2 regions of the Leminorella grimontii genome follow, and region 2 is predicted to be linked to the other one. Evidence: predicted binding sites of a transcription regulator. Region 2 holds the regulator's gene; the other holds the start of a gene.
What was found. Region 2 encodes sigma-54, which starts transcription at its own class of promoters, with help from an activator protein. Its sites were predicted from a motif close to GTTGGCACANNTTTCGCTNT; they were not measured.

Region 1: the regulator sigma-54 is predicted to act here: its motif matches at 8,374-8,393, upstream of norV (anaerobic nitric oxide reductase flavorubredoxin).

What each region holds. Positions count from the first base shown of each region.
Region 1 is NZ_CP146357.1:3,455,586-3,467,035, forward strand. Features, by position in the region: gene V8L73_RS15980 (radical SAM protein) at 1-829, opposite strand, end outside; gene V8L73_RS15985 (4Fe-4S binding protein) at 842-1,774, opposite strand; gene V8L73_RS15990 (TonB-dependent receptor) at 2,284-4,380, opposite strand; gene V8L73_RS15995 (DUF1869 domain-containing protein) at 4,801-4,983, opposite strand; gene V8L73_RS16000 (DUF1971 domain-containing protein) at 4,986-5,339, opposite strand; gene V8L73_RS16005 (DUF1971 domain-containing protein) at 5,371-5,697, opposite strand; gene norW (NADH:flavorubredoxin reductase NorW) at 5,749-6,882, opposite strand; gene norV (anaerobic nitric oxide reductase flavorubredoxin) at 6,879-8,327, opposite strand; gene norR (nitric oxide reductase transcriptional regulator NorR) at 8,515-10,029, shown strand; gene V8L73_RS16025 (autotransporter outer membrane beta-barrel domain-containing protein) at 10,444-11,450, shown strand, end outside.
Region 2 is NZ_CP146357.1:3,311,422-3,322,871, reverse strand. Features, by position in the region: gene V8L73_RS15355 (HAL/PAL/TAL family ammonia-lyase) at 1-881, opposite strand, end outside; gene yjgA (ribosome biogenesis factor YjgA) at 1,080-1,637, opposite strand; gene pmbA (metalloprotease PmbA) at 1,782-3,122, shown strand; gene rnk (nucleoside diphosphate kinase regulator) at 3,207-3,614, opposite strand; gene rapZ (RNase adapter RapZ) at 3,881-4,753, opposite strand; gene ptsN (PTS IIA-like nitrogen regulatory protein PtsN) at 4,923-5,459, opposite strand; gene rpoN (RNA polymerase factor sigma-54) at 5,480-6,916, opposite strand; gene lptB (LPS export ABC transporter ATP-binding protein) at 6,941-7,666, opposite strand; gene lptA (lipopolysaccharide ABC transporter substrate-binding protein LptA) at 7,713-8,231, opposite strand; gene lptC (LPS export ABC transporter periplasmic protein LptC) at 8,221-8,808, opposite strand; gene kdsC (3-deoxy-manno-octulosonate-8-phosphatase KdsC) at 8,805-9,353, opposite strand; gene kdsD (arabinose-5-phosphate isomerase KdsD) at 9,407-10,375, opposite strand; gene mlaF (phospholipid ABC transporter ATP-binding protein MlaF) at 10,879-11,450, shown strand, end outside.

The DNA.
Region 1 (11,450 bases), 140 kb from region 2:
AAAATCCGCGTTCACGAAACGCCTGCGCGTTGTTTAACGGAAAACAGAATTCCAGCAGGTTAATGCCGTCGACGCCAATATCATCAAGCTCGCACAGCAGATCGCGCATTCTGTCGTCGCTGCCGGGGATAATGGGCATCTCCACCATCACCGAAGGGATATGCGCTCTGGCCAATCGAATACGCCTGAGCACCCGCGCCTGCTTTTCTAACGAGTCGTCAATTTTTATGCTGAAGCGGATCTCGTTTAGGCCCGACGCCTTTAGCCGCTCTACCGTTTCAAGATCGAGCGGATCGCCTGCGGTATAAAGGCGGGAATGGATATTCGGAAAGCTGTCGCGCAGGCGGTTAAAAAAGCTTACCGTCGCATCCTTATACAGCAAAGGCTCGCCGCCGGTCAGCGCGCCGTAGCTCAGCACGGCTCCGCTTTCGGCGATGTGCTGGACTTCCTGCTCCGCCTGACGAAAGTGGTTTTGGTAGTAGTCGTAGTCCTGCTGGTTGGGGTTAAAGCAGAAATAGCAGTCGCGATGGCACTTCAAAGAGAGAAAGGTGGTATGACTGGCTTCCCCGGTTCGACAGGCGATGCAGGCATCCGAAATCCAGTTAACGTGAATGCTTTTATCGCCGTTGGCAAAAACGGCGCCCTCGGCGCGCAGCCGTGCCCGAAGCGCTGCGTTCTCACGGGCCGAGGCCTCCGGCATTTCAAAATCAAGGCCGAATTGCTCCACGGCCTTCAGCGTATTCTTTTCGATATCCACATACTGCCTGGCATAGTCGGCAAAGTCGGGATCTTTGATACAGTCAAAGGAATCAAGGTGAATGGCTTTCATTTTATTCCTCCGTCACTGTGGGAAATTGAGGCTGTTCATACCGATGCGCTGGGTCGAAAAGCGCAGCCGCTCGCGCACGACGCAGGCCGGGCAGAGATGTTCATCGGGGCTCAACGACGGGTAGCGCCGCTGACAGCGCGGGCAGAGCGCCGCATGGAACGCGTACGACGAGACGGCGCTTTCCTTAACGTCCGGCCGAACGCTCAGCGCCTCTTCAGGGCAGCTCGCTTCGCAAAGCCGACACCCGACGCATTTCCCCGTATCGACAGAGAACTGCCGGTCCTGGTAATGAAACACGCCCGCAGGGCACAGCTGCAGGCAGCTGCCGCAAAGGGAGCAGCGCTCGGTAGAGACGTCGATACTGAACTGCTGGTAGGGTTTAAAAACCTCCGCCAGCGAAATATTTTTAGGCAGTTCGTCCTGCTTTAAATATCTCTGGATTAATCCAATGCCGAGTAAACGACGTCGTTTTATTGCGCTATCCTCTCGTTTAAAATAAGAATCATTATTATTTAAGGAGGGCGAAATAATGGAAAATGGCGGCTTGTTTATAGAATGTAAAAACGTGTTGGCTTCTTCGACAATATTCATCCATGACGGATGGCTTTCGTCGAGAATAAGGGTGCGATAGCCTTCATGATAATAAAGCAGCAGCTCTTTTAGCGAAGGAATGGATTCACCGTCCTGATATAAACGCTCATCCTCGGCGCGACGCTGCGGCATTGGCCCTTCTATGGCCATCACCGGACAGGCGAATACGCATCCGCCGCACCGGGTACAGGCTTCCGCCTTCACCGCTACGGTTTCATTTTCCGTAAGAGACAGGGCATGATGTTCACAATAATCAATACACTGCCGACAGGTTGCGCGTTTACTTTTATGCCGAATACAGTCTGATGTGACTAAAACCGTACCGCTTAGAAACGTGTTGATAGCATACTCCACGGCGCTGCTTGGTAATATAAACTGTTATAAAAATAAAAAATAAAAGCTAATTAAAATTAACTTTTTTAACAATGAAGGCGTATAATTAATTATTATGTTATTAAAATGTAACGATGGCTATTTATTACAATAACTCTATCGGGGGAATACTATTCTCGCACTTTTCGTAATGCCAATATAATTTTCACATATTGCATTATTTATTTTATCTATATTGCGATCTGGGTATTTACTTGTAATTGACGGTAAGAAATTATGGCGGCAGGCTGAGGTATAATTCTTCATCGATTAAAAGCTCTGCCTCCTCTTTGAGTAAGCGGCAGAGCCTGAGCGCTTAGAACGAGCGTTGGACGCAGTAGCGATCTGAGAACAATCGCGGTATACAATCCGATCGCTTGAATTCACACCTCTCGTATTTTGAGTTACTGCATCAATAACGAAATCGCCCCTTTCCAAGCGGGCGATTTTTAACGGCCGGGCGTTAAAAAAACAGAACGCTACACGTCCGCTTAGAAGCCGACGCTAACCGACACCCAGTAGTTACGCCCCGGCATCACGTGGCCCGTAGTGGACTGAGCGGAAGTGAAATAGTCCCCTGCCGTCGTTGTGCCACTGCCGACCTTATACACGTAGGTTTTGGTGAAGTCCTTATCAAACAGGTTATTCACCGCGCCGTTTAGCGTGACGTCTTTAGAGATCTTGTACGATCCGCCCATGTTGAAAACGGTATAGGACTTAAAGTTTTCTCCCAGATTGTCGTGAACCACCTTATTGGCGGCGCTCAGGTTCTCGTAGTTCTGAGTAAAGCGCGCCATTTTCCCCCGGTATTCCGCTTTAAACCAGGTGGAAAAACGATCGTTGACGTTCCACTTCAGGTTAGCATTCGCCATATGCTTCGGCGTGTTGGTCAACGGCGCGCCCTGGTTATCGCCGTCCTTCTGCTCGCTGTCGGTATAGGTGTAGTTCAGGTTAAGCATCAGGTCTTTGGTCCACAGCGGAATGCCGGTCGCAAGCTCCAGGCCCTGCGTGGTCGCCTTGCCGACGTTGGCGTAGGTGCTGGTGTTGTTGTCGATAGACTCGCTGACTATCTTGTTCTTAAAGCGGTTGTAGAACACGGTCGCATTCGCGCCAAACCCGCTGTCGTGCTCGTAGTAGGCGCCAAATTCGGTGTTAACGCTCTCTTCGGGATCGAGATTCGGATTGCCGATGGTGGTGATCGTCCCCTGCCCCGTCACGCCGCTGATGCCGTCATGTAACTGGGCAAGAGAAGGCGTTTTATAGCCGGTGCTGACGCCGCCTTTGAGGGTCAGCTCATCGAGCGCGTTCCAGACTAAGTACGCGCGCGGGCTGACGTGCCCGCCGAAGGTGTCCTGATATTCATAGCGAGCGCCGTAGGTTAAGGCCAGCGAATCTATAAGGTGCCATTCGTCTTCGCCAAACATCGACCAGGAGTCCTGTTCAAACTTGCTGCCGCCGTTGGCCAGCACGATCCCGTCTTTCATCTGGGCGTTCCAATACTCACCGCCGACGGTGAGCAGATGGCTTTCTCCGACGGGCATCAACAGGTTGGTATCCACGATGACGTTGGTGTTTTTCAGCAGGCGCTTATCGCCCACCTTGTCAGAACCTGCGGGAACCGACGACTTGGTGATAAGCCGCCCTTTATTTTCCGTTTCGTTATACGAGACGGTGGAATTCCAGGTCGCAAAAGAGAGCTGATTCGTGCTGCCTAGCGTCGCCTTGCGGCGCTGGTAGCGCAAGGTATCCTCATAGCCGCCGGAAGCGCCTATCGTGCCAAGCTGACCGTCGCCGTTGTCGTATTTTTGGTTAGCGATTTCGCCGTCAAGCCAAAGGGAATTATTCTCATCCCACTGCCAGGTCATCTTGGAACCCAGATTGTAATTGTCAGACTTGACCGGGTTAGGCCCGCGGTTGCTCAGCTCCGCGCCGGTCGATGAGGACTCGACGTGAGAAGCGTCGCGACGGAATATCGTGCCGCGCAGGGTAAGCCCCAGCTGGTCTTCCACCAGCGCACCGCCGGAATAAAAGGAGAATTTGGAGCTGTCGCCATAGGCGGTATCTTCCTGAAAGGTATGCTCAAGCGTCGCCGAGCCGGACCACTCCTTGGGCGCTTTCTTGGTAATGATGTTAACCACCCCGCCCATCGCGTCAGAACCGTAGAGCGTCGACATCGGTCCCCTGATGACCTCGATACGCTCAATGGCGGATATCGGCGGCATAAAGCTGGTATTCATGGCGCCGAAGCCGTTGGGCGTCACGTCGGAAGTCCCGTTTTGTCGAATGCCGTCGACGAGGATCAGGGTATAGCTGCTGGGCATGCCTCGAATACTGATATCCAGCCCGCCGGTTTTGCCGGTAGTGCTGTTCACGTCAACGCCTTCAACGTCGCTTAACGCTTCGGCCAAATCAGAATAATTACGCTGGCTTAGATCTTCCTGGCTGACGATTGAAACGCTTGCCGCCGCGTCTTTAAGCTTCTGCTCGTACCCGGATGCGGTCACGACCATAACGCTGTTATCGTCGGCAGAAATGGCGGGAGCAGAGGCGATGGCCGTTAACGTTAGGGCCATTGTTTTCTTTAACATTTTTATATTCTCTCGCTGTGGTTGAAAAAGCATTTAATGCAACGCATGTCCATAAGTCCGTCTGATTATATATTTCAGTAAATAAATGTAAATAAAAATCATTACCATTCTCAACCATAATGACTTATAAAATAAAGGGTTTTTACTGGGTGATGTTCATGGATGAGCATAAATACGGTGAAAAAACGCTCTACGGCTCTTTTTTCGCCTTTAAATAAAAGCGTTGCATTCGGTGCTTTTTGAGGGCTGACGTTATTATGAGAAGAATTAACGCCAAGCGAATTTATATGAAAAATCCGACGTCGGCAGATAATGAAAAAGAGAAACTGCGGCTGGGTGCCAGGCAAGAATACGGGGCCAGAGCGGCCCCGCATATGCTGACTAATACATCAGAGATACGGCTATTTTCAGCGCGGCCAATCACCAACCACAAACCTCATTTTCACCTTCCATATCGTAGGCGCGCACCGTATTCACCAGGTCTTTAAGGACGTCGGCGGCCACTTCCGGCACCAAGAGCGCAAGCGGCGTCTCAGTTTTGTAGTCAACGGAAACGCCGCTGTCGTTATTGGTGACTGTCACCGTATAGGTTGATGTGCTCATGGTTACCCCCTGTGAGTATTCACTACTTTTCCAAGGCCTGCGCCGCTGAGATCCGCATCCGGTTGCGCGAAAAAATCGATGTTAAAATAGGTGTCTTCCGTCAGCAGCTCGATTCGATGCCACTTCTGCGGCGGCGAAATGCCAAAAGAACCGGCCTCAATAACGAGCTCCAGATCCGGCTCCGCCGCATCGGCGTCAGAAAAGCCAAAATACTTCACGGCGCCCCGCATCACAGAAAGCCGCCCATAAACGCCCGCTTTCGTATTGTGATGGGCAAGAAGCGCCTTCGGGACGGTATCTTTATCCCAGAAGGGCGTTGCTCGCGTGTGCATAAAATTTTCAGGAATAGGTGTCATAACTTCACCTCCGTTTTAAACGGTTAAAATCTCACGCCGACGTCAAGACTGTCGGGTCGACAAAAAAATCGATGTTGAAACAGGCATCATCCGTTAAAAGCGCAATGCAGTGCCATTTTTCAGGCGGGAATACGCCGAAGCGCCCGGCTTTAATGACCATTTCGCATTCAGGCGTTGCGCACTGCGCGTCTGAATATCCAAGATATTTCACAGCCCCCCGCATCACCGACAGGCGAGGATAAACTCCGGGCCGGGTTCCCTTATCAAGATGGCGCAGGAAAAGCCCCTCGGGCGCCGTCGCTTTATTCCAAAACGGCGTAGAGCGGGTATGAATAAAGTGGCTCGGGATGCGTTCCATAGTGAATCTCCTACGTTTTAGTGAGAAACGGGCGCGGCCTTCATGAGGCATTCAGGCGGGCATCGCCTTCAGTAATGCAAACGCCTCTTTCATGCGATCTTCGCTGACGACAAAGGCGCGAAGCTGACCCTGCGCATCAAGGCCTTTGGCCACCATCCCTTCCAACTCAGCGCTGATTTGCCAGCTCAGGTCGCGGCGGCTGGTTTCTCCCGCCAGATGCAGCGGCATAGCCGGCGTTTTTACCTTCACCAGCATGGCCGGCAGTTTGAGCGGCGCCTCGCCCCCCAGCAAATTCTTCGCCAAATACATTGCGCTAAGCTGAATGGGCTGAAGGAAGGGCAGCACCTGGCCGTTGATTTCCGCACAGTCGCCCAGCGCATAGATATCCGGGCAGCTGGTTTGCAGGAGACTGTTCACGACGATGCCCCGATTTACCTTTACCCCCGCGCCTTGGGCCAAAGCGACCCGCGGGCGCAAACCGGTCGCAGCAATCACGACGTCAACCTCAACGCTGCGGCTGCGGTCAAATGTGGCGACGACGCCGGTTTCCGTTTGCGCTAACGACCGCAGCTGCGAACTGAGCAACAGATGAACGCCCATTTCCGTAAGGCGATGCTGTAAGCGTCCGCTCACTTCCGGCAACATCAGCGATGCCAGAATGCTGGCGGCGCTGTCCACAACGGTCACTGCTTTTCCGGCCCGACAGAAATCCATGGCAAGTTCAGAACCAATCAGCCCGCCGCCGACAATCAGCACCCGCTGCGCATTCAGCAGGCGAGACTCGCAGTTGCGGTATTCCGTCTGGCTGTTCAACGTCAACATCAGCTCATGGCCTGGAACCGGCGGCACGCAGGCGCTGGCCCCTGTCGCCAACACCAGCCTGTCGAATTTCCACTTTTGCTCCTGCCCTATGACTTCGCGGGCGTCGGCGTCAATTCCCATTACTCGAGTAAAGGGAAAGAGCCGCAGGTTGTACTGTGCGGCGAACTCGTCCGCCGTTTGGCGGGTAAGATCGTCCGCGCGCTGGCCCAGACTGATAACGTGGCTAAGATCGGGCTTGTTGTATTCATCGATGCTGTCGTCGGCGATCACCGTAACGGGGACGTTCGTATCCTGTTTGCGGATATTTTTCACCAGCTGGCGGGCCGCGAAGCCCGAGCCGATAATCACAATGCCGTTGTTCATTTTGCCTCCGAAGCCAGCTCGTCAAAGACCTCTTTTCCCAAAGAACACTCTGGGCACAGGAAGCCGTCCGGCACCTCGCTCCACGGCGTTCCCGGTTCAACGCCCTGCATCGGTTCGCCTTTCGCAGGATCGTAAATCCACTGGCACACGCTACACTGCATGCGGGGCCCTAGCTGAGCCGCGGCGGCGCAGGCACATCCGTCCTGAGCTGCGGCTTCAGCCTGCGCATCGGTCGTTTCCGGCAGCGGTGAAAGCGCCCACTGGCGGGCAACCTCTCGGCCGTGCTCTCGGCATGCTTCCAGCGTGTCTAAATCCGGGCGCCACTTGGCTTTCAAAGAAATGGTGGTTTCAAAGCCGGCGTCCATCAGGCGAGTCTGGATACGGTCTACCGCGCCGCCGTTCCATCCGTAGCTGCCGAAGGCCGAGGCCTTTTTATTGCGAAAACGCAGGCCGGCCATTTCCTCCAGCATGCCCGCCACTTTAGGCATCATGACGTTGTTCATGGTGGAAGAGCCCACCAGCACGCCCTTAGAGCGAAATACGTTCGTCAGGACGTCGTTCTTGTCACTGCGGGAAATATTAAAGATCTTTACCGCAACGCGCGGATCCACGTCGTTGATCCCCTGCGCAATCGCGTCCGCCATCATGCGCGTATTGTTAGACATGGTGTCGTAGAAAATCGTAATTCGGTCTTCCTGATAGTCGTTCGCCCACTCAAGGTAGCGTTCAACGATCTGTAGCGGATTATCGCGCCACACCACGCCGTGGGACGTTGCAATCATATCGACCGGCACGTTAAGACCGAGCAGCTCGTTCACTTTCGGCGCCACCAGGCGGCTAAACGGCGTCAGGATGTTCGCAAAATAGCGCTGACACTGTTCAAACAGCTCGATCTGATCCACTTCATCGTTGAACAGGCGTTCGTCACAGTAGTGCTGGCCGAAGGCGTCATTACTGAACAGTACGGCGTCGCCCGTAATATAGGTCATCATACTGTCGGGCCAGTGCAGCATCGGCGTTTCAATAAAGATAAGCTTTTTGCCGTTGCCGATATCCAGGCTGTCGCCGGTTTTCACGACGTTAAAATTCCACTCCGGGTGGTGGTGGTGGCCGTTAATGGAGTCAATGCCGTTAGCGGTACAGTAAATCGGCGTATTCGGAATGTAGGACATCAACTCCGTCAGCGCGCCGGCATGGTCTTCTTCCGCGTGGTTGATAACGACGTAGTCAATGTCTTCCAGATCGATTTCCGCACGCAGGTTCTGTACGAACTCGCGGCTAAACTTATGGTCGACGGTGTCTATCAGCACGTTCTTTTCTTCACGGATGAGGTAACTGTTGTAGCTGCTGCCCCGCAGGGTCTTATATTCGGTTCCGTGAAAATCACGAACCTCCCAGTCACGCTGTCCGACCCAGTGGATATTGCTTTTTACATGGATAGTCATAACGGCCTCATCAATAATTAAGATTTATGGAACAGATACATGTCTATAATCAACATCCGTGCCAAACTTTTAATTAATTGATTTACATGATTATCTTAAATTTCTGGTCTTTAATGACTGTCAAAATGACTTTTAAGAAAATAGTCAATATGACATTATTGCGGTCATATTGACTATGGAGACATCGATGAGCTTTTCAGTAAACGCACTGGCCAAAATCGCTATTGAGCTGCAAAGCAACGTCGGCCATCAGGACCGCTTCCAGCGCCTGATAACGACGCTGCGCCAAATCCTAGGCTGCGATGCCTCCGCTCTCTTACGCTATGAAGACCGACAGTTTATTCCCCTCGCGATTGACGGGTTGGCAAAGGACGTTCTGGGAAGGCGCTTTATCATTGAACAACATCCACGCCTTGAGGCGATAGCCCGCGCGGGAGACGTCGTACGCTTCCCATCGGACAGCGACCTGCCCGACCCTTACGACGGCCTGATCCCTGCACAGGAAAACCTTAAGGTTCACGCCTGCGTAGGCCTGCCCCTGTTTGCCGGACAGAACCTTATCGGCGCGCTGACCCTCGACGGCCTGGAGCCAGAACGGTTTGACGCCTTCAGCGACGAAGAGCTTCGTTTAATCGCCGCATTAACCGCCGGCGCGCTAAACAACGCCCTGTTGATTGAGCAGTTGGAAAATCAGAATTTGCTGCCGGGGCCAACGGCGCCGTCTTTCGGCAGCGGCAGCCATACGGAAACGATCGGCCTGTCGTCCGGCATGATTGATTTGAAAAAACAGATCGATATCGTCGCTGCTTCCGATCTGAACGTATTGATTATCGGTGAGACCGGCACCGGTAAGGAACTGGTCGCTAAATCCATCCACGAGCTGTCTCCTCGATCAGTAAGCCCTCTGGTCTACCTTAACTGCGCGGCGCTGCCCGAAAGCGTGGCGGAAAGCGAACTGTTCGGCCACGTTAAAGGCGCCTTTACCGGCGCAATAAGCAACCGCAGCGGCAAGTTTGAAATGGCGGACAACGGCACGCTGTTTTTGGATGAAATCGGCGAACTAAGCCTCTCACTTCAGGCTAAGCTGCTGCGCGTACTCCAATATGGCGATATACAGCGCGTCGGTGACGATCGCAGCCTGCGGGTGGACGTTCGGGTGCTGGCGGCGACAAACCGCGACTTAAGAGAAGAGGTTCAGGCAGGCCGATTCCGAGCAGACCTTTATCATCGCCTGAGCGTTTTCCCCTTAATTCTGCCGCCGCTGCGCGAACGCGGAGAAGACGTAATTTTACTGGCAGGATTCTTTTGCGAGCAGTGCCGCGCGCGGCTTGGCCTGTCGCGAGTGGTGCTAAGCCAGACCGCGCGCGCCAAGCTAATCAACTACGACTGGCCCGGCAACGTGCGCGAACTGGAACACGCGGTTTATCGCGCGGTTATTCTTGCCCGAGCAGGAAAACCCAAAGACGAAATATTACTGGAACCGGCTCACTTTACTCTGCAAAACGAACCGACGGCCAGGCCTGAAACCCCTGAAGCTCCGGCGCAGAACGTCAATCTTCGAAACGCAACGGCGGATTTCCAGCGCCGGCTGATTACCGACGCCCTGAAACAGCACGACCAGAACTGGGCGGCCAGTGCGAGGGCGCTGCAGACCGACGTTGCAAACCTGCATCGCCTTGCTAAAAGGTTAGGGCTGAAGTAGAGAAGCTCTCCTCGTTAGCGTGCGATCCCCGTATGAATACCAATCATTTAAGGTGCTGCCTTACAAAGGCGGCGCTGGTTCTATCTCATTTAATAGATCACGTTTCGGTCATCTCCGCTTTTCCTAATGCCTCCACCCCACCCAATCGCTCTCTGCAAAATTAGGAATGCAATGCATTTAAAAACATAAAATACAAAACAAACAACACGTTAATTATTAATTAAGCTTATAGGGCAAAGCAAAAGAACACTCAAAAAAGTTGTAATATCAAGAGAAACGCCTGCATACTAACCTTGCGCGACAGAGTCGTGAAATCAGCCTTCGATATTAGCAATTAATATACCGAGATCTTAAGGAATTGCGGCGCCCCCACTTTTATCGCCGCCAGGACAAATAAAGGAACTTAATAAGGATATGAAGATAACTAATAATGCGCTAATAAATAGTTCAATATGCACAACGGCATTATTTTTATTCAGCACGACAGCATACGCAGCCTCAATAAACCTTGTTGACGGCCAAGAGCATTACCTCAATAACGAAACCTATACTGACGGCGGACAAGGCAACGGGGCCCTCAAGGTCTTTGGCCAGGGAACCACCGCGATAGGTGATTCGCTAACGCTTCTACCTACGTCATACAGTTCCGGCGGCGCATACGCGGGAAGCGGCGGAAAAATCGTTCTTACCAACAGTACGGTAACGTCAGACAACGCCAATGACTCCTTCGTTTATGCTCTGTGGGCAAGATGGGACAACGGTAACGCCCAATCCACCATTGAAGCAGCGCAGACAACGGTAACCACCGCCGGCTCAAGCAGCCACGCCGCCGTTGCTCAAAGCGGCGGCTATATAGCGTTACGCGACAGCCATCTGACAACGTCGGGTTCCGGAGCCGCCGGCATTTTTTCTACCGGTTCAGGAACGTATACCGGGCTCCCTTCTTTGGTAGACGCTGACAATGTGACTATCGAAACCACCGGCAGTTTAGGCTTCGGCGCTCAGCTTACCGACGGCGGACGCCTTACCTTCCGCCAAGGAGAAATTAAAACCCAAGGGCAGCAAGGCATCGGCGTAATGACTTATGGAGCCGGCTCCGAGGCTCGCGTCATCGACAGCAACATTACCACATCGGGCGAGGACAGCGTCGGCATAGCAGCACAGCTTAATAGCGCCATCACGATGACCGGAGGGAAGATTGAAATACAGGGTGGCGGCGCAACGGCAATCGCACTTGCAAAAACCGGCTCGACGATACGTCTGAGCGCAGTAGACGGCCTCGCTTCACGCGATGCGGCTGTTGGGCTATCGGTGTTGACCGGCGGAACGATGACGGCCTCAGACGGTAGCCGAATTCGGGTCACGGGTGTTGACAGTACCGCGCTCAGCGTTAAAAACGGCGGAGACATCACCATACGCTC
Region 2 (11,450 bases):
TCGCGAATGGACTTGGCGCTGTCGGCCAGGCCGGGGAACGGCCGAACGGAGATGCTCTGCGGCAGCACTGGAGAAACGTTGCCGTTAAGGCCTTCTAAACTCAGGCCAAACACCACCGGCGTCACGTTGACGACCTGCCCCGCGTTCATAATCGCTTTGGCGGAGTAGGCGGTAGAGATTGAATTGGTGGAAAGGATGGAAAGGGCGTCTTTACCCATCGGCTCCAGCGGTTTAATGCCCGCGTTTTTCAGCGCAACGGCGGCGGGGATGGTCTTGTTATCTACGATAACCCGCCATTCTCCCATCATGGCGTCGCCGATGTGGGAAGCCAGCGTGATGTCCGCTTCGCCGACGGAGCCCTGTGAGGGAACGACCGGCGTAATGCCCTTGTTGAGGAACTGCTCATACAGTTCGGCGACGTAAGGCTGCGCGCCGGTAGCGCCGGTCAGCATGGTGTTAAGACGAATCACCATCGCCATTCTCACCAAATCGACGGGCATATCCGGCCCTACGCCCGCACCGTGAGCGCGCAGCGCGTTGCGGTTAAAGGCGCGAGAGGCATCCAGCACCTCCGGGCTTAGCTTGCCGTGGGCGTCGAACAGCGATTTGTCTTTATTCAGACCTACGCCGACGGTCAGGCCATAAACGGGTACGCCCTGTTCAGCGGCCAGCATCAGCAGCTCGTTAGAGCGCTTCATCTTTTCCATCGCGCCTGTGTCTATCTTGACAATTTTTCCCTGCGCGGCAACGGCCCAAGCGTCTTCCAGAGTCAGGTTTTTTCCGTTAAGTACGACGGCGTCGGCCGCCAAAACGCTTCCACTAAAAGTCACGCCCATGGCCAGAGCGCAAACGCTAAGGGTTGTAGTCGTCTTGTTTTTCATTTTAAGTCCCCATAATAAATTTGGGGATATTCTAATTATTTATAGGTAGTCAGACTTAGAGCCCGATGACGCATTGAGCGTGAGGATTTTTGATATTTCGTGAGAGATGCGGAGCGTTTAACACTGTGGAAAAGAAAAATAAACAAACGGCCGAAAGAGCGCTCTCTCGGCCGTTTGTTTCGGGCTAAAGGTGGAATGCTACTCGTCCTGCTCCGCCAGCTCTTTAAGGTATTGGAAAATTTGCCGGTACGCTTTAGGCGGCTTGTTGCCCGCGCGCTCTTTTTGCGCGGTTCTGACCATTGAGCGCAGCTGCTGGCGATCGCCGTTTGGATAGAGGTTTATCACCTCAGTAATGGCGTCATCGCCGCCGTCGATCAGGCGATCGCGCAGGCTTTCCAGCTTGTGGAAAACGACGACCTGCTGGTTGTGGCGGTTTTTAAGCTTATCCAGCGCCGTTTGGATTGGCTCGACGTCTCTGGCGCGCAGCATTTTGCCTATCAGCTGGATCTGGCGGCGGTAGCCCTCTTTTTTGATGCGCTGGGCGAGATCGATAGCGGCGCGCAGGTCTTCGTCAAGAGGGATGCGCTCTAATGCGTTTTTCCCAAGTTTTACCAGCTCTACGCCCAGATCCTTAAGCGCTTCGGCATCCCGCTTAATTTCACTTTTGCTGACCCATATAATCTCTTCGTCTTCTTCAGGCTGGTCACCGGGAAGGGGATCGTCGAGCCACTGCTCGTCATCTTTAAATTTGCTCATCTTGTCATCTGGCCTGATTCTGAAAAATCGGCGTTAGCCGTCACATGTGCTAATAGTAACAGGTTGTCGACGATGTGCGAAATTGTGCTCGGATCCTGTTAAACTGTGGTCATCTTTTTTTAAGACCATGGCGAACCTTGAAGTATGAGCATTGTGAATCAGGTGGCAGAGCAGCGTAAAGCGCTGGAACAGGCAGTAGCCCAGGCGCTGGAGCTGGCTAAGACGGCATCCGACGCGGCGGAAGTCAGCGTGACGAAGTCAACGGGGATTGGCGTTTCCACCCGCTTTGGCGAGGTGGAGAACGTTGAATTCAACAGCGACGGGGCGCTCGGCATTACGGTATTTCACCAGCAGCGCAAGGGCAGCGCGTCGTCTACGGATCTGAGCCCGGATGCGATTGCGCGCACGGTTCAGGCGGCGCTCGACATTGCTCGTTACACCTCCGCTGATGCCTACTCTGGCATTGGTGAACGCGATCTGATGGCCTTTGACGCGCCGGATCTGGATCTGTTTCACCCCGTTGAGCTTGACGCGGAACGCTTCATCGAACTGGCCGCTCGGGCCGAGCGCAGCGCGCTAGAAGCCGACCCGCGCATTACCAACAGCGAGGGCGGCAGCTTTAACAGCCACTATGGCGTAAAGGTCTACGGCAATAGCCACGGCATGCTGCAAAGTTACTGCAGCAGCCGACACTCTATGTCCTGCTGCGTTATCGCCGAGCAGGACGGCGACATGGAGCGCGACTACGCTTACACTATCTCCCGCGTGGCGTCCGATCTTAAGAGCGCCGAGTGGGTAGGGCAGGAGGCCGCTCGCCGCACGCTGTCCCGTTTAAGCCCGCGCAAGCTGCCCACGATGCAGGCGCCGGTGATGTTCAGCGCCGAAGTGGCGACCGGGCTGTTTGGCCATCTGGTTTCGGCCATCAGCGGCGGCAACGTTTATCGTAAGTCCACCTTTTTGTTAAACGAGCTGGGCAAGCAGATACTGCCTTCCTGGCTTACGATTAGCGAACGTCCGCACATCCTGAAAGGGTTGGCCTCAACGCCGTTTGACAGTGAAGGGATCGCCACGCGCTCTCGCGAAATCGTCAACGCCGGCGTGCTGGAAACCTGGCTTTTGACCAGCTATTCGGCCCGTAAGCTCGGCATGACCAATACTGGCCACGCGGGCGGCATTCACAACTGGCGGATTGCCGGGCAGGGGCTGGGCTTTGACGCCATGCTTAAGCAGATGGGGCGCGGTCTGCTGGTGACTGAACTCATGGGGCAGGGCGTGAGCACCGTTACCGGCGACTATTCCCGCGGCGCTGCAGGCTTTTGGGTTGAGAACGGCGAAATTCAGTATCCGGTCAGCGAGATTACCATTGCCGGCAATCTGAAAGAGATGCTGCGTAACATCGTTACCGTTGGGGACGACGTTGAGACGCGCAGCAACATTCAGTGTGGTTCGGTACTGATTGAGCAAATGAAGATTGCGGGCGAATAAAGCGCCTTTCTTGCGGTAAAAAATTACGATAAAAAAATGGGCCGATGCAAACCGCGCGGCCCATTTTTTATTGTCGGTTTTTCGTTACTGGTGTTCGCCGGCGGCTTCCGGCTGGTGCAGCAGTTCCAGCACTTTAATTTTCGTGACCGTACCGTTGGGCAGATGCCAGCTGATGTCAGCGCCGACGCGAAGGCCGAGCAGCGCGGCGCCGATAGGCGCCATTACGGAAAGCTGTTCGTTGCTGTCCGTCAGGGCGTTAGGGAATACCAGAGTTCGCACCCGCTCTTCCTGATTGCTGAGATCGATAAAACGAACGCGGCTGTTCATGGTAACCACGTCGGCCGGCATCTGCTCGGGGGCGACGATTTCTGCCCTGTCGATTTCTTCAGTCAGTGCCTGAGCCACCGGCGATGAAGCGAACTCAGGGCGTTCAAGCAGCATATCGATACGCTCTGCATCCAGTTCATTGATGATGATGGTGGGTTTAAGCATACATTACTCCGATAATATCCTTGATGAAGTCCCAATTAACGTTGTGCGGGCTCTAAGCAAAACAAAACCCCCGCAGCTTAATGCGGGGGCTTAACGTAAGTTGCAACCCGATTATCAATAGGTATTAAGCAAATTAAAACGATCGGGATCGCATAATAAGCCATCCGATCGCCGCGTAACGTAAAATTCGTCAGCGCGGAAACGTGTGTTAACTCTGTGCATCATATCAGCAAAGTCAGGGAATGGCTAACGGGTTATTTTTTGCTTTAACCGCCGCTTTTTCCATCAGTTTTACGCTTTTCCAGCGTGCGGTGGCGGGACTGGACGTTCTTCCCGCGCGAGCGGAAATAGTCCGCCAACTGCTCAGCGACATAGACGGAACGATGCTTGCCGCCCGTACAGCCGATGGCGACCGTCAGGTAGCTGCGGTTGTTGGTTTCCAGCATCGGCAGCCACTGCTCCAGATAGCTGCGGGTCTGATAAATGAAGTTGTGAACTTCCGTGTGTCGGTCCAGAAACGCGGCTACCGGCTTGTCGAGCCCGGTCATTGGGCGAAGCTTGGGATCCCAGTGGGGGTTAGGCAGGAAGCGCACGTCAAACACGTAGTCGGCGTCGATGGGGATGCCGTGCTTAAAGCCGAAGGATTCAAACACCATCGTCAGCTCGCGTTCGCGCTTGCCGAGCAGGCGGGCCCTGAGCATTTCGGCCAGTTCGTGTACGGACATTTCGGCCGTGTCGATAATCAGGTCGGCCCGCGAACGCAGAGGCTCAAGCAGGGCGTCCTCTTCGTCAATAGCGCTCTCAAGCGACAGGTTTTTATTCGACAGCGGATGCAGACGACGGGTGTCGCTGTAGCGGCGGATAAGCGTATTACGGTCGGCGTCTAAAAACAGAAGCTGGGGCGTGAAGTCGCCGGGCAGGCCGTTGAGCACCTCTTCCAGGATCTCTGGCGTTTCAGGCAGGTTTCGTACGTCAATGCTGACGGCGGCGGACGTTTCTCGCTGAGAGAGCGTTTCCGCCAGCTGCGGCAGTAGCACCACAGGCAGGTTGTCGACACAGTAGAACCCCATATCCTCCAGCGCACGGAGCGCGACGGATTTACCCGAGCCGGAACGGCCGCTGACAATCATCAGCACCATGTTACTCTTCCCCTTAGTGATCGTAATACGAGGTTAATCTACGGTCGGCTGTGCTATCGCTCATCGCCGCAGGATAATTCGTTTGCCTTCATTGGCACTGTATACGTATATAGCGATAACGTTTTCACTCTACATGACAAAAGCAACTTTATGCCATCATTTTGTGTCATTACTTCTCATCATGCGATTCATCAACGGACGAATCTTCTTCAGGCTTCGGCGCTTCTTCCTGAGCGTCCGTCGCACCGGCCAGCAGCTGGTACAGCTCTTCGTCCGTCTGTGCGATGCGCAGCTGGCGGCACAGGGTTTTATCGCTAAAACGTTGGGCAATTGCTGACAGCGTTTCCAGATAGCTTTGGCACTCGCCCTCAGGCACTAAAAGCGCGAACAGGATGTCGACCGGCTGGTTATCCGCCGCGTCGAAGCTAACCGGTTGCTCAAGCGTAATAAATACGCCAACGGCGCGGGTGGTGTCTTCTTCCAGCTTGCCGTGAGGGATTGCGACGCCTGCGCCGATGCCGGTTGTGCCCATGCGCTCACGGCTGAGGATAGCCTCAAAAACGGTGGCGACAGGGATATTTAGCTGCTCGGCGGCCAGCTCGCTGATAATTTCCAGCGCGCGCTTTTTGCTGGAACAGTGAACCGCGCAGCGCGTGCTTTCAGGCTTGAGAATGGCGCGTAGTTGTGTGGTGGATAGCGTGCTCATCATTTATAGCAACCGTTGGCTCAAACCAGCTGCTTACGCAGGTTTGAGGGAGGAATGGACAACGACTCTCGGTATTTTGCCACGGTCCTTCTGGCGACCATAATTCCCTGTTCCGTTAGCATATCGGCGATTTTACTGTCGCTGAGCGGCTTGGAGGGATTCTCGGCCGAGATCATTTTTTTCACCAGCGCACGGATGGCGGTAGAGGAGGCTTCGCCGCCGCTTTCGGTGCTCACATGGCTGGAGAAGAAGTATTTTAGCTCAAAAATGCCGCGCGGGCTGTGCAGATATTTTTGCGTAGTCACCCGTGAGATGGTGGACTCGTGCATATCAACGGCCTGGGCGATGTCTGCTAAAACCATGGGCTTCATAAATTCCGGCCCTGACTCGAAGAAGGCCTCTTGGCGCTCCACGATGCATTCCGTTACCCGTAGCAGCGTATCGTTACGGCTTTCCAGGCTTTTTATCAGCCACTTTGCGTCCTGCAAATGGCTGCGGATATACTGATTATCGCTGGCGTTATGCGTGTTGGTCATGGCGGCGTAGTGCTGGTTGATGCGAAGCCGCGGAACGCTTTCCGTATTGAGCTCCACGCACCATTTCCCCTGAATTTTACGCACTAGGACGTCGGGAATGACGTATTCCGATTCGCTGGCGTATATCGATTGGCCGGGGCGCGGATCGAGGCTTTGAATAAGCTGCATCGCTTCTTTTAGCAACGATTCGCTGATTCGAGTCAGTTTTAGCAGCGTTCTAAAGTCGTGATTGCCCAGCAGGGTCAAGTGCTCTGAAACGATCTCACACGCCTGCGTAAGCCCCGGGGTGTTTTTATCCAGCTGGGATAGCTGCACCAGCAGGCATTCGCGCAGGTCGCGCGCGGCGACGCCGACCGGATCGAAGCGTTGAATGCGCTTAAGCACCGCCTCAATTTCTGCGATGTCTACCGCTTCATCTTCCTGCCCCAGGCTTTCGGCGATGTCTTCCAGCGGGACGGTAAGATAGCCCGCATCGTCGACGGCGTCGATGATGGCGACGGCGATAGCCTTATCCAGCTCGGTAAAGGGGGTGAGATCCATTTGCCATATCAGATGGTCCTGAAGCGTCAGCGTGGTCTCGCCCTGAAAGACGGGCAGCTCGTCGTCCCCGTAGTCGTTGCGGGTGCCGGAAGGCGTACCTGCGGTGTAGATTTCGTCCCAGGAGGCGTCCAGCGGGAGGTCTTCGGGAATATCCGACTGTTGCAGCGCGTCGCTGGTGTCAATATTCTCCATCTCGGGCTCTTCGCGCGCGTCGATTTCGTCGTGGGCGTCAGCCTGTTCAAGCAGCGGGTTGCTCTCCAGCGCGGTTTGAATCTCCTGCTGTAGCTCAAGCGTCGACAGCTGCAGCAGACGAATGGCCTGCTGTAGTTGGGGCGTCATGGTTAACTGTTGGCTTAGCCTGAGCTGTAAACCTTGCTTCATAGTACCGCTTTACGTCTCTTTTGCTTAAAGTCTGAACTCGTTGCCCAGATAAACGCGCTTAACGTGTTCGTCTTCCAGAATAGAAGAAGGCGTACCGTGCGCAATCAGATGGCCTTGGCTTACGATATAGGCGCGTTCGCAGACGTCCAGCGTTTCGCGAACGTTGTGGTCCGTTATTAGTACGCCCAAGCCGCTGTCGCGCAGGTGCTCGATGATCTTTTTAATATCAATGACGGAAATCGGGTCAACGCCGGCGAACGGTTCATCCAGCAGGATAAACTTGGGGTTGGCGGCCAGCGCGCGGGCGATCTCTACCCGACGGCGTTCACCACCTGACAGGGACTGCCCCAGATTCTTGCGCAGGTGATCGATATGAAACTCTTCCAGCAGCTCGTTGGCGCGGTCTTCGCGCTGTTGGCTGTTTAAATCGTTACGAATCTGAAGCACTGCCATCAGGTTATCGTAGACGCTCAGACGCCGAAAAATAGAGGCTTCCTGCGGCAGGTAGCCAATGCCGCGGCGGGCGCGGGCGTGCAGCGGCAACAGGCTAATGTCTTCACCGTCGATAGCGATAGAGCCTGCGTCGCGCTGCACGATGCCGACGACCATATAAAAGGTCGTTGTCTTTCCCGCGCCGTTAGGCCCCAGCAGGCCAACGATTTCGCCGGAGTTGACCGTCAGGCTGACGTCTTCTACGACGCGGCGGCCTTTGTAGGCTTTTGCCAGATTCTCTGCTGTTAGTGTTGCCATGCGTTATCGTTTACTCTTCTTTTCGTCACGCGCAAGCGCGCCATGGTTAATTCTTTTTCTGCAGCTGGGACGGCACCAGAATGGTGGTGACGCGCTTGCCTTTGTTACTAAAGGCTTCCATCTTCTGCTCTTTAACTTTATAGGTGATTCGGTCGCCCTGTACGTTGCTGTCCAGCTGTTCAAGGTAGGCGTTGCCGGTCAGGTCGACAAAGTCGGTCGCCAGCTCATAGCGCAGCTTCTGACCGTGCCCCTTCACCGGCTTGCCGTTGTCTTGAAGCTGGTAAAAGGTCACCGGATTGCCGAAAGCTTCCACGACCTCTTTGCCTTTCTCGTTTTCAGGGCGGGTTACAACGACTTTGTCTGCGCGAATGTCGATAGAACCCTGCTTGACGACCACATCACCGGTAAAGGTAACGACGTTACCCGTCATGTCCAGCGACTGTTGGGCTGACGTAATGTTGATCGGCTGGTTTGTGTCGTCCTTTAGCGCAAACGCCGACGTGCTGGTCAAAAGCAGTGCGGCGGCAACAAGCGCCGAGCGTCCGACGTTAGGGTTACGGTGCATTTTTGTTACCGGCTTTTGGTTGAACTTCATAATAGGTTTTTACCTTTTCAATCAGCTTAGCTGTTTTACTGCGCAGGTTTCCGCGCATCTTCATCCCTTCAGAGGTAAAACTTGCCCCATAAAGCGTGACGCGATCGTCAGAGCTGATATCTTGCGTCGTCAGGTTGATATCAGCGTTGTCTGTCTTGATTTTTTCCAACTGCGAGGTGGCCGTCAGGCTGTTGACCTCCACATCGCCATACAAATAAAGCATGCGGCTTTTTGTCAGTTTCGCACGGTTTGCCCGGATCGACCAGATGGCGACCTGCTCTTTATCGAATACGATCATCACCGGGCTGGTAAACCAGGTGTCTTCCGGCTTGGCGTAGTATTTTACGTCTTCCGCCGTTAACTTGTAGTTTAATAGACCTTCGGGATTATACACGATGGTGATCATTTGCTGGCTTTGGTAGGTCGGCTCTTTGTCATCGGGCGGAACGATGGACTGAGCGTCCTCTTTATCCGCCAGATTCCAGCCGATCAGGCCCAAAACGGCGAGCGTCAGCAGTACGGTGATAACGGTCTTCAGCTTGCTCATATCGATAGCCCCCGAGCGTCGTCAAGCTTTCCCTGCGCCTGTAATATAAGGTCGCACAGCTCGCGTACTGCGCCTCGGCCGCCCGGCGTTCTGGTCACAAAGTGCGCTTTGGTCAGAAGCCAGGGATGGGCATCGGCTACGGCCACGGCTAAACCAACCTGCGCCATAACGGGCCAGTCGATAAGATCGTCGCCGATATAGGCGACCTGCTCAGGGGCCAGCGACAGCTCGTGAAGCATTTTGTTGAACGGAACGAGCTTATCAGACAGCCCCTGATAAAGATGAGCGATCCCCAGCGTTTTTGCGCGCTCTGCAACCAGCTTGTCCTTACGGCCGGTAAGAATCGCTACCTCAACGCCAGACGTCAGCAGGCAGCGGATGCCGTAGCCGTCGCGTACGCTAAACGCCTTCAGCTCTTCGCCATGGTTGCCCATATAGATAAGTCCGTCGGACATCACGCCGTCCACGTCGCAGATAAGCAAACGAACGGCGCTGGCGCGCTGGAAAACCTCTTCTTCTACAGTGCCATAGCACGTATCAATCATATCAATACTCTTTAAAACGCTCAGCCCGAATGACGTAAACGTTCTATTTTGCCCTAAACGACGCCTGCGCGCAGCATATCATGCATGTGCACGACGCCTTCCAACTTATCGCCTTCGGCGACGATAAGCGCTGTGATGTGCTTAGACTGCATCAGATTCAGCGCTTCAACCGCCAGAATCGAAGGGGAAACCCGGATGCCGCCTTTAGTCATGACGTCAGCGATTTTTGCATCTCTGATATCAATATTCTGGTCGAAAATACGTCGTAAGTCACCGTCGGTAAAGATGCCTTTAATTATCATGTCGTCATTGCAGATGACGGTCAGCCCCAGATTTTTACGGGTAATCTCAACCAGCGCTTCTCTTAGCGTCGCGTCGGCGGCAACGCGAGGGATTTCATCGCCTGCGTGCATAATGTCGCTGACCCGCAGCAACAGTTTGCGCCCTAGCGCGCCGCCGGGGTGAGAAAGCGCGAAGTCATCGGCGGTGAATCCCTTGGCTTTGAGCAGCGCGACGGCCAGCGCGTCGCCCATTACCAGCGTCGCCGTGGTGCTGCTGGTTGGCGCAAGCCCCAGCGGGCAGGCTTCTTTAGGGACGTGAACGCACAGGTGGACGTCGGCCACTTTGCCCATGGCACTGTTAGGGTTGCCCGTCATGCAGATAAGCGGAATTTGCAGGCGTTTAATGACCGGAACCAGCGCCATAATTTCGCTGGATTCGCCGGAATAAGAGATAGCTATCACCACGTCGTTTGCGGTTATCATGCCCAGATCGCCGTGGCTTGCTTCGGCCGGGTGCACAAAGAAAGAGGGCGTTCCCGTACTGGCGAAAGAGGCGGCGATCTTACAGCCGATGTGGCCGGATTTCCCCATTCCCATCACGATGACCTTGCCCTTGCACTCAAGCATCATGGCGCAGGCGCGGTTGAAGTCCTTGTCTATGTATTGATAAAGCTGGTCCAGGGCGCTTCTTTCGATATCAAGAACCTGCTTACCCGCCTGCTGAAAGTCAAAACTGGACATTGCGCTGTCTCGCTGTATTTAAGGATGAATCAAAAAATGAGTCTAAATATCAACCGCTACGTTAGCGGCCGTCGCCCGATAAGGGCATAAAAATGAGTGTGGCTAAGCGTAACAGGTCAGCGGCACCAATCGCAAACTCACTGCGTCGCCGAAAGCGCTATTATGAGTGCCAACATGGTAAAATCCCAACTGCGAAATGAGATTAGAGGCTATTATAAGGCTATATCCTCCGTGGTCGTAAGGGGGAAGGGGATTTGTATCGCCCGCTTGTGTAAATTTCACGTAAAGAAGCATCTTTATTATGGTGCGTTAGTCATAATATCCGCCGGGTCGTGGCCGCAGAATTTGCTAAACGGCCGGCCCGATTCATAGAGTGATGGATGATGGTCTGATTTGGTTTTGCTTTACCGTTAGTCTTGGCGTACGGTGAGGAGTTGAGCCAGAGTATATAAATACTTATGATGGACACATGAAGTATTTCATCCTGATAGTGAAGGACGAGAATGAATAAGTCGACAACAAATTTGGTTGAAGTGCGCGGGATGTCGTTTTTCCGCGGAGGTCGTCCAATTTTTCAGGATATCAACCTGACGGTGCCGCGCGGAAAAGTTACCGCGATTATGGGGCCTTCGGGGATTGGTAAAACCACCCTTTTGCGGCTCATCGGCGGCCAATTGACCCCAAGCAGCGGCGAAATTATCTTTGATGGGGACAATATCCCTTCGCTTTCCCGCAGGCGCCTTTACGACGTTCGTAAGAAAATGAGCATGCTGTTTCAGTCCGGCGCGCTGTTCACCGATTTAACCGTATTTGAAAACGTCGCCTATCCGCTGCGCGAACATACGCGCCTGCCAGAAGAGCTGGTGCGCAGCACGGTATTAATGAAGCTTGAAGCGGTAGGGCTGCGCGGCGCGGCGAACCTGATGCCGTCCGAGCTTTCTGGCGGCATGGCGCGCCGCGCTGCGCTGGCGCGCGCTATTGCGCTGGAGCCGGAGCTCATCATGTTTGACGAACCGTTTGTCGGTCAGGATCCTATCACGATGGGCGTGTTGGTGAAGCTTATCGACGAGCTTAA